DNA from 2 places in the Catellatospora aurea genome. Region 2 is predicted to be linked to the other one. Evidence: predicted binding sites of a transcription regulator. Region 2 holds the regulator's gene; the other holds the start of a gene.

Region 1 (4,206 bases), on a different contig from region 2:
GCCGACAGCGTCGCCGTGACGAAGCCGTGCAGCGCCGGGTGGTGCGCGGGCTCGACCAGGGCGTGCAGCACCGCGGTCAGCTCGCCGAGCGGCGAGGGGGCGAAGACGTACCGCTCCGGCGGCAGGCCGGTGACGTCGATGGTCAGGCTCACCACGCCATGGTGGCACCACCGCCACGGCCGGGCCGCGCCGATTGACGACCTCCGTCAACCCACGTGCCCGCGGCGGCCGGGCGGGCGCACGGTGCCGGCCATGACCCTCGTCTCCCCCACCCCCGCGCCCCCGGCCGTACCGGCGCGAACGTCCCTGCTGCGCCGCCTCGGCGGGCCGCGTTATGCCGCGGTGCTGGCCGTGGACGCGCTCGGCACGGGCATGCTGCGGCCGTTCCTGCTGCTCTACGGTCTGACCGCGGTCGGCCTGAGCCCCGGCGGCGCGGGCCTGGCGGTGACCGTGGGCCTGCTGGCCGGGCTGGCCGCGCTGCCACCGGCCGGCCGCTGGCTGGACCGCGGCGCACGGTCGACGCCGGTCGCTACGACACTGCTGGTCCGCGCGCTGGGCGCGGCCCTGCTGGTGGCCGCGCCGACCCCGGCCGGGTTCACGATCGGGGCGCTGCTGCTGGGCCTGGGCAGCCAGGCCTGGCCCGCAGCGCATGCCGCGGTGGTGGCCACGCTCGCCACCGGCCGGGAGCGCGACGCCGCGCTGGCCGCGGGCCGGTCGCTACGCAACGCCGCGCTCGGCGTGGGCGCGCTGGTGGCCACCGCGGCCGTCGGCGGCGGGGACACGGCGCTGCGCGGGCTCGCCGCGATCAGCGCCCTCGGCTACCTCGCCTCCGGCATCGGCGCGTGGGGCATGCGCCTGCGCGCGACAGCAGCGCCCGCCGCCCCGTCCGGCGGCACGCGAGGCGAGCTGGCGTACCTGCGGCCGCTGCTGGTGGCGAACCTGCCGTACGCGGCCAACTTCTCGGTGCTGGAGGTGGCGCTGCCCGCGCTGCTGCTGACCTACCTGCACGCGTCGCCCGCGTGGTCGGCGGGCATCTTCGTCGGCAACACCGTCCTGGTGATCACGACGCAGGTGGCGCTGGTGGTGTGGCTCGCCCGGGTGCCGCGGCACCGGGTGCTGGCCGGTTCCGGCGTGCTGCTGGCCGTGGCGTACGTGGGCTTCTGGGGTGCCGGGACGCTCGGCGGCGACGCCGGGCCGATCGCGATCGCGCTGTGCGCCGTCGTCTTCACCGCCGGGGAGATCCTGTACGCGGGCAGCGCCACCGCCCTGGTCATCGCGGGCGCACCCGCGGGTTCCCTCGGCCGGGCGCTGTCGCGTTTCCAGCTGTCCACCGGCATCGGCATGGCGCTCGCTCCGGCGCTGCTGACGTGGCTGCTCACCACCGGTCCGGGCGCGATGTGGGGTGGGCTGGCCGCGATGACGCTGCTGGCCGCGGGCTCGGTGGTAGCGACCTCGACGCGCTCCACGCGGTTAGCAGGGTAGGAACCCCGCTTTCGAGGAGGAATCGCCCATGAAGTCGTCGCGCGTGCTCGGGTACGGACTGGCGGTGTGGCTGGGCATGGTCGGCATCTCGCTGATCCTGCTGCCCGCCGAGGGCAAGCACGAGGCTCTGTACGAGTCGATCAAGCTGACCACGATGGTCGCACTGGTGCTCGGCTTCGCCATCCGCTACCTGCGCAAGCGCCCGACGGCGGCGGGCCCCGAGGGCGTGCTCGTCGGTCTCGTCTGGGCGGCCGTCACCACGGCCGGTGACCTGGGCCTGTACCTGGGCGGCGCGTTCAACATCGGGCTGGACGTCTACTTCTCCGACGTCGCCTCGTCGTACGCGGTGATGCCCGTGATCACCGGCCTGGCGATCGGCCTGCTCGCCCCGAAGCCCACCGGGATCCTGAGCGCCGAGGCGTACGGTGCGGCACTGCCCGCCGCTCAGCCGACCGGGCACTCCGAGGCCGACGAGTTCGCCGCGATGATGGCCGCGGCCGGCGCGGCGGAGGCGACTACCTCCCCGGCAGCGAGCTCGACCGAGACCGACGCGGTGCCCGAGACTCACTCGATCATCGAGGTCAGCCCCACGGCCGAGGCCGACGCGCGTCCCGAACCGGCCGCCGCGTCCCCGGTCCAGGCCGCGCCCGAGGCCCAGGCCACGTCCCCGGTCCAGGCCACGTCCGAGGCCCAGGGTGGTCCCGAGATCCACTCCGTGCCCGAGACCGCTGCGCCCGTGGTCCCGTCGCCCGCCTCGGCGAGTCACGCGGAGGCCACCCTCGTCGGCGCGGCGGCGTCCGCCCACGCGGCCGAGGACACCGACCGCCCGCTGTACATCCCGCGCGGGAATTGCTGACCCGCCCGCCGGGGTTGGCCTTGATCGTCCGACTTGCCAGGCACCTGTGCGTATCCGCGCTCAAGATACGCACGCCTGCCCGGCAAGTCGGACGATCTTGAGCAAGCGCGAGGCGCGGCGAACGCGGGAGTGGCGTGGGTCACACCGTTTGGTTGAGGGAACAACCAAGGTCGTCCTGGACTTGAGTGGGTAAGACTCAAGTTCAGAATGGCAGGTGTCGACGATGACCACACTCCCCGTTCTTCCCCTGGACGACGCCGTTCTGCTGCCCGGCAACGTGGTGGCGGTGGCGCTCCAGCCGGACACCCAGGCCGCGATCGACGCGGCGCGGGCGTCCGGTGACAAGACCGTGCTGGCCGTGCCGCGGCTGGACGGCGAGTACGGCACGTACGGCGTGACCGCGGTGATCGAGAAGGTCGGCCGCCTCCCCAGCGGAGAGCGTGCCGCCGTGCTGCGCGGTGTCACCCGTGCCCGCATCGGCTCGGGCGTGCCCGGACCGGGTGCGGCGCTGTGGGTCGAGGCGACCCTGGTCACCGAGCCGGAACCGGCCGGCCGCGCCAAGGAGCTGGCCCGCGAGTACAAGGCGCTGGTCACCGCCGAGCTGCAGCAGCGCGGCGCGTGGCAGATCATCGACGCGGTCGAGCGGATGACCGACCTGAGCGAGCTGGCCGACTCGGCCGGGTACGCCCCGTGGCTGACGCTGGCGCAGAAGGTGGAGCTGCTCGGCTCGCCGGACGTGACGGCGCGGCTGGAGCTGCTGGTCGGCTGGGCGCGGGAGCACGCGGCCGAGCAGGAGGTCTCCGAGAAGATCAACAGCGAGGTGCGCGAGGGTCTGGAGAAGTCCCAGCGCGAGTTCCTGTTGCGCCAGCAGCTGGCCGCGATCCGCAAGGAGCTGGGTGAGGACGAGCCCGAGGGCTCGGCCGACTACCGGTCCCGGGTGGAGGCCGCCGATCTGCCCGAGAAGGTGCGGGAAGCGGCCATGCGCGAGGTCGGCAAGCTGGAGCGGGCCAGCGACGCCTCCCCGGAGACGAGCTGGATCCGCACCTGGCTGGACACGGTGCTGGAGATGCCGTGGAACGTGCGTACCGACGACAACACCGACCTCGCCGCGGCGCGGGCGGTGCTGGACGCCGACCACGCGGGCCTCGACGACGTCAAGGACCGCATCCTGGAGTACCTGGCGGTGCGCAACCGCCGGGCGGCCCGCAACCTGGAGCAGGTGGGCGGTCGCGGCTCCGGCGCGGTGCTGGCCCTGGCCGGTCCGCCCGGGGTGGGCAAGACCAGCCTCGGCGAGTCCGTCGCACGGGCGCTCGGGCGCAAGTTCGTCCGGGTGTCGCTGGGCGGCGTGCGCGACGAGGCCGAGATCCGCGGCCACCGGCGCACCTACGTCGGCGCGCTGCCGGGCCGCCTGGTCCGGGCGCTGCGCGAGGCGGGTTCGATGAACCCGGTGGTGCTGCTGGACGAGGTCGACAAGATCTCCGCGGGGTACGCCGGCGACCCGGCCGCGGCCCTGTTGGAGGTGCTCGACCCGGCGCAGAACCACACGTTCCGGGACCACTACCTGGAGGTCGACCTCGACCTGTCCGACGTGCTGTTCCTGGCCACCGCGAACGTGGTGGAGACCATCCCCGGCCCGCTGCTGGACCGGATGGAGCTGGTCACCCTGGACGGCTACACCGAGCAGGAGAAGGTCGCCATCGCCCGGGACCACCTGCTGCCGCGGCAGCTCGACCGGGCCGGCCTGACCGCCGACGAGGTGTCGATCAGCGACGGCGCGCTGGGCGCGATCGCCGCCGAGCACACCCGCGAGGCGGGCGTACGCCAACTGGAGCGCGCCCTGGCCCGCATCCTGCGCAAGGTCGCCGTGA
Region 2 (4,206 bases):
GACAAGCTGCCCGGCGACGCCAAGGAGAACATCAACGACGCGCTGAGCGAGCTGCGCAGTGCGCTCGCGGGCACCGATCTGGAGAAGATCAAGTCGGCGCACGAGAAGCTGGCGCAGGTCTCCCAGGCGGCCGGCTCCGCCCTGTACAACCAGGGTGACAACCCGGCCGCGGCCGGTGCGGGCCAGCAGCACGACGCGGCCGGTGGCCGTGCCGACGACGACGTCGTGGATGCGGAGATCATCGACGACGAGGGCAAGAAGTGACCGAAGCGGCACAGGGTGCCTCGCCGGCGGAGGAGCAGTCCCCCGCCGGCGAGCGCATCGTGATCAAGAACAAGCGCAAGATCAGCCCGAGCGGAGCGACCATGTCCGAGCAGCCGGCGACGCCGGCCGCCCCGGCGGCCGGCACCGAACAGCCGACCGGAGAACAGGAGACCCCTGCCCCGGAGAGCACCGAGCAGGACCCGACGCCGCAGGCCGCCGAGGCTGTCGCCGACCAGGACACCGTCGAGGTGCCGGTCGTCGCGCAGCCGGAGGCGGCTGCCGAGGCCGGGCCGGACACCGCCGAGGCGGTGGAGGGCGAGGTCGTCGAGGCCGAGCCGGTCACCGTGACGGCCGCGCCCGAGGCCGAGCCGGCACCCGCGCTGGGCGCGGAGCTCGCGCAGCTGCGGTCCGCTCTGGAGGAGCGCACCGCCGACCTGCAGCGGGTGACCGCCGAGTACGCGAACTACCGCAAGCGGGTGGAGCGCGACCGCACGGTCTCCGCCGAGCTCGCCACCGGTCAGGTGCTGACGGCGCTGCTGCCGGTGCTCGACGACCTGGACCGGGCCCGCGAGCACGGTGACCTGAGCGGGCCGTTCGGCGCGGTGGCCGACCAGATCGCCGCGGTGGTGGCGAAGTTCGGCCTGACCGCGTTCGGCGAGAAGGGCGACACCTTCGACCCGAACCGGCACGAGGCGGTGGCGCACCTGCCGTCCGCCGACGTGACCGAGCCGACCTGCATCGACGTGATGCGCCGTGGTTACCTGCTGGGCGAGCGCCTGCTGCGCCCCGCGATGGTGGCCGTCGCGGCACCGGAATGACACCATGACCGGGGCTCCCTCCCCCGCCCGATTCCGGGCGGGGGAGGGAGCTTCGATCACGACTGGGGGAGGGGGACGGATGAGCTCGAAAGACTGGCTGGAGAAGGATTTCTACGCCGTGCTCGGAGTGGCCAAGGACGCCACCGCAAGCGAGATCAAGAAGGCGTACCGCAGACTCGCACGCGAGCTGCATCCTGACCACAACCCCGGCAACACCGCCGCCGAGGAGCGCTTCAAGGCGGTGTCCGAGGCGTACGACGTGCTGTCGGACGAGAACCGGCGGCGTGAGTACGACGAGATGCGCTCGCTGTTCGAGGCCGGCGCGTTCCGGCGCGGCGCGCGTGGCGCGGGCGGGCAGCACTTCGACGTGAACGACCTGTTCGGCCAGGGCGGTGGACGCCAGGGCCCGGACCAGCGGTTCGGCGGCGCGAGCTTCTCCGACCTGTTCGGCTCGATCTTCTCGGGCGGGGCCACCGGCACCGGCGCTCCCCCGCGCGGCCCGGCTCGCGGTCGCGACGTCGAGGCCGAGATCTTCCTGGACTTCGCCGACGCGGTGCAGGGCACCACCCAGCCGCTGACGCTGCGCACGCTGGGCGTGTGCGACACCTGCCACGGCGACGGGGCCAAGCCGGGAACCCGCCCCCGGGCCTGCCCGCACTGCCAGGGCACCGGTGTGGTCAACCGCAACCAGGGCGCGTTCGGCTTCTCCGAGGCCTGCCGCGACTGCCAGGGTGTGGGCACGGTCGTCGACCAGAAGTGCCCCGAGTGCCACGGCACCGGCGGGGTGACCAAGACCCGCACGCTGACCGTACGCATCCCGGCCGGTGTCTCCGACGGGCAGCGCATCCGGCTGGCCGGGCGCGGTGAGCCGGGCGAGCGCGGTGGCGCCCCCGGTGACCTGTACATCCGCGCGATCGTGCGCCCGGACGCCATGTTCGGCCGCAACGGCGACGACCTGACCGTGACGGTCCCGGTGACCTTCGCCGAGTCGGTGCTCGGCGCGGAGGTCCGGGTGCCCACTTTGGACGGCATGATGAAGGTCAAGGTGCCCGCCGGCACGCCCAGCGGGCGGCTGCTGCGGGTGCGGGGCAAGGGTGTGCCCAAACGTGATGGCCACAGCGGGGATCTGCTGGTTACCGTGGAGATAGTGGTGCCGCAGCAGCTCTCCGAGGAAGCCCGGGACGCGCTGGTGCGCTTCACCGAGCTGGCCCCGCCGGTGCGGCGGGACCACCTGGAACGGAGGTGATCCACAGTGGACGTGCACGCCAAGGTGCTGCTGATCTCGGTGGCCGCGCAGCTGGCCGGGATGCACCCGCAGACGCTGCGGCAGTACGACCGGATGGGTCTGGTCGAGCCGGGCCGCTCCGCGGGCGGCGGACGCCGGTACAGCCTGCGTGATGTCGAGCTGCTGCGTGAGATCCAGCGGCTCAGCCAGGAGGAGGGCGTCAGCCTGGCCGGCGTCAAGCGGATCATCGATCTGGAGCAGCTGGTGCTGGAGTTGCGCGAGCGGCTGGAGCATGCGCAGCAGCAGCTGGCGTATGCCGAGCGGCGGTTGGCGCAGCTGGAGACCATCTCCGCGTTCCCGCGCACCGATCTGCTGCCGAGCACCCGCACCTCGACGGCGCTGGTGGTGTGGCGGCCGCGTTCGGCCGAAGGCTGAACCCGGCAGGTCGCCGGCCGGTATCCTCGACATGGGTCAGTCCGAATTGTCGGACTGACCCGGAGGGGGATGAGATGGGCATGTTGGACAAGGCCAAGGACGCCCTCGGTATCGACGACAAGTCGGACCAGGCCACGGACAAGGCCAAGCAGATGTCGGACAAGGCCAAGAAGGCCGTCGACCAGGCAGGCGACGCCGTCGACAACAAGACCGGCGGCAAGTACGCCGGTCACGTCGACAAGGCCCAGGACATGACCAAAGACGCGATCGACAAGATGAACAAGAAATAGTCGTATCGCGCCACGGCTCCCCGCGGTCAGTTCCGCGGGGAGCCGTGTGTGCGAGATCAGGTGCTCTTACTGCAATCTCCGCGAATGGCGGACCAGACCGCCTTCGCACCAGTCGTGGTAGTCGAAGAGCTGGGGCCGGGCCAGCAGCACGCGGGTGTTGTGGGCCCAGATCGCCATCTGCTCGTCGCCCTCCTCCTCGGCCTCCTCGACCATCTTGCGCAGCTTGCGCCGAGGGTGGGCCTTGAAGCCGGTGCGGATCGCGTCGGCGGCGTAGATGTACAGGCAGTGCATGGTGAAGCGGCGGGCCGGGCAGCTGGTGTCCATCGCCAGGTCGAACAGGGTCCCGATGAGCCGGTCACCGGAGACGAGCAGGTCCCAGTCCGGCGGCATGGCGGTGAGCGGCACGGAGTCTGGCGCGTACGCCCAGGTGCGCAACTCGTTGGGGGTGGGGTCGACCGGGTTGGCGAATCCTCGGAACACCGCCGGAGAAGCGCTCATCGATATCTCCTCCGCTGTGAAGACGCGGGATGGGGGAAGACGCGGCCAGATTCAGCGGCGCTGCTGCCGCGACACGCTAGCGCGGCCGCCCAGGTCAAGGGAAGGTCACGGCGCGTACTTTCATCAACCTGTTACGCATTGCGACCAACCGGGCACGGCAGCTGGGCGTCAGGACACCGAAAGCGCCCCATCGACCGGTGCCGACGGGAACCGGCCCGCCGGTTCACGGCTCGACCGGGTATGACTTCCGCCAGCGTGAACGGAATCGCGGGCCGCGTGCGCCCGCTGCTCATGACGGTGCTCGGGCTCGCGCTGGTCACGGCGTGCACCCCGCGCGGCGAGGGCCTCAGCACGTCCTCGCCAATCCCGGCCACTACCGCGTCCCCGCCTGCGCGGGCGGCGGTGCAGGAGCGTACGGCCGAGGTCGGCGTGCCGCCGGGCTACCTGCCGTTCGTCGAGTTCGCCGACGCCCGCAACGGCTACGCCGTCTTCACCGACTGCGGCGGCAGCGGGACCTGCCGGGGCCGCCTGTTCGCGACCGCGGACGCCGGGGTCACCTGGCAGGCCCGCCCGATGCCGCTCGCCGAGGACGAGAGCATCCAGCTGTACGTGGTCGGCCCGAAGCAGATGATGATCTGGGGCGACAAGGCCGGCGGCTACCACCTGTCCCGCGACG

The links. Region 2 encodes HspR, which represses chaperone genes until heat shock. Its sites were predicted from a motif close to TTGAGTNNNNNNNACTCAA; they were not measured.
Region 1: lon (endopeptidase La) is a predicted target of HspR. The motif match lies at 2,520-2,538, and genes of this name have one in related genera.

What each region holds. Positions count from the first base shown of each region.
Region 1 is NZ_JBHTAC010000072.1:4,548-8,753, forward strand. Features, by position in the region: gene ACFQO7_RS36495 (DUF5937 family protein) at 1-152, opposite strand, end outside; gene ACFQO7_RS36500 (MFS transporter) at 253-1,482, shown strand; gene ACFQO7_RS36505 (hypothetical protein) at 1,511-2,338, shown strand; gene lon (endopeptidase La) at 2,562-4,206, shown strand, end outside.
Region 2 is NZ_JBHTAC010000026.1:91,092-95,297, reverse strand. Features, by position in the region: gene dnaK (molecular chaperone DnaK) at 1-264, shown strand, start outside; gene grpE (nucleotide exchange factor GrpE) at 261-1,082, shown strand; gene dnaJ (molecular chaperone DnaJ) at 1,162-2,328, shown strand; gene ACFQO7_RS23695 (heat shock protein transcriptional repressor HspR) at 2,335-2,742, shown strand; gene ACFQO7_RS23690 (antitoxin) at 2,817-3,032, shown strand; gene ACFQO7_RS23685 (hypothetical protein) at 3,099-3,530, opposite strand; gene ACFQO7_RS23680 (WD40/YVTN/BNR-like repeat-containing protein) at 3,786-4,206, shown strand, end outside.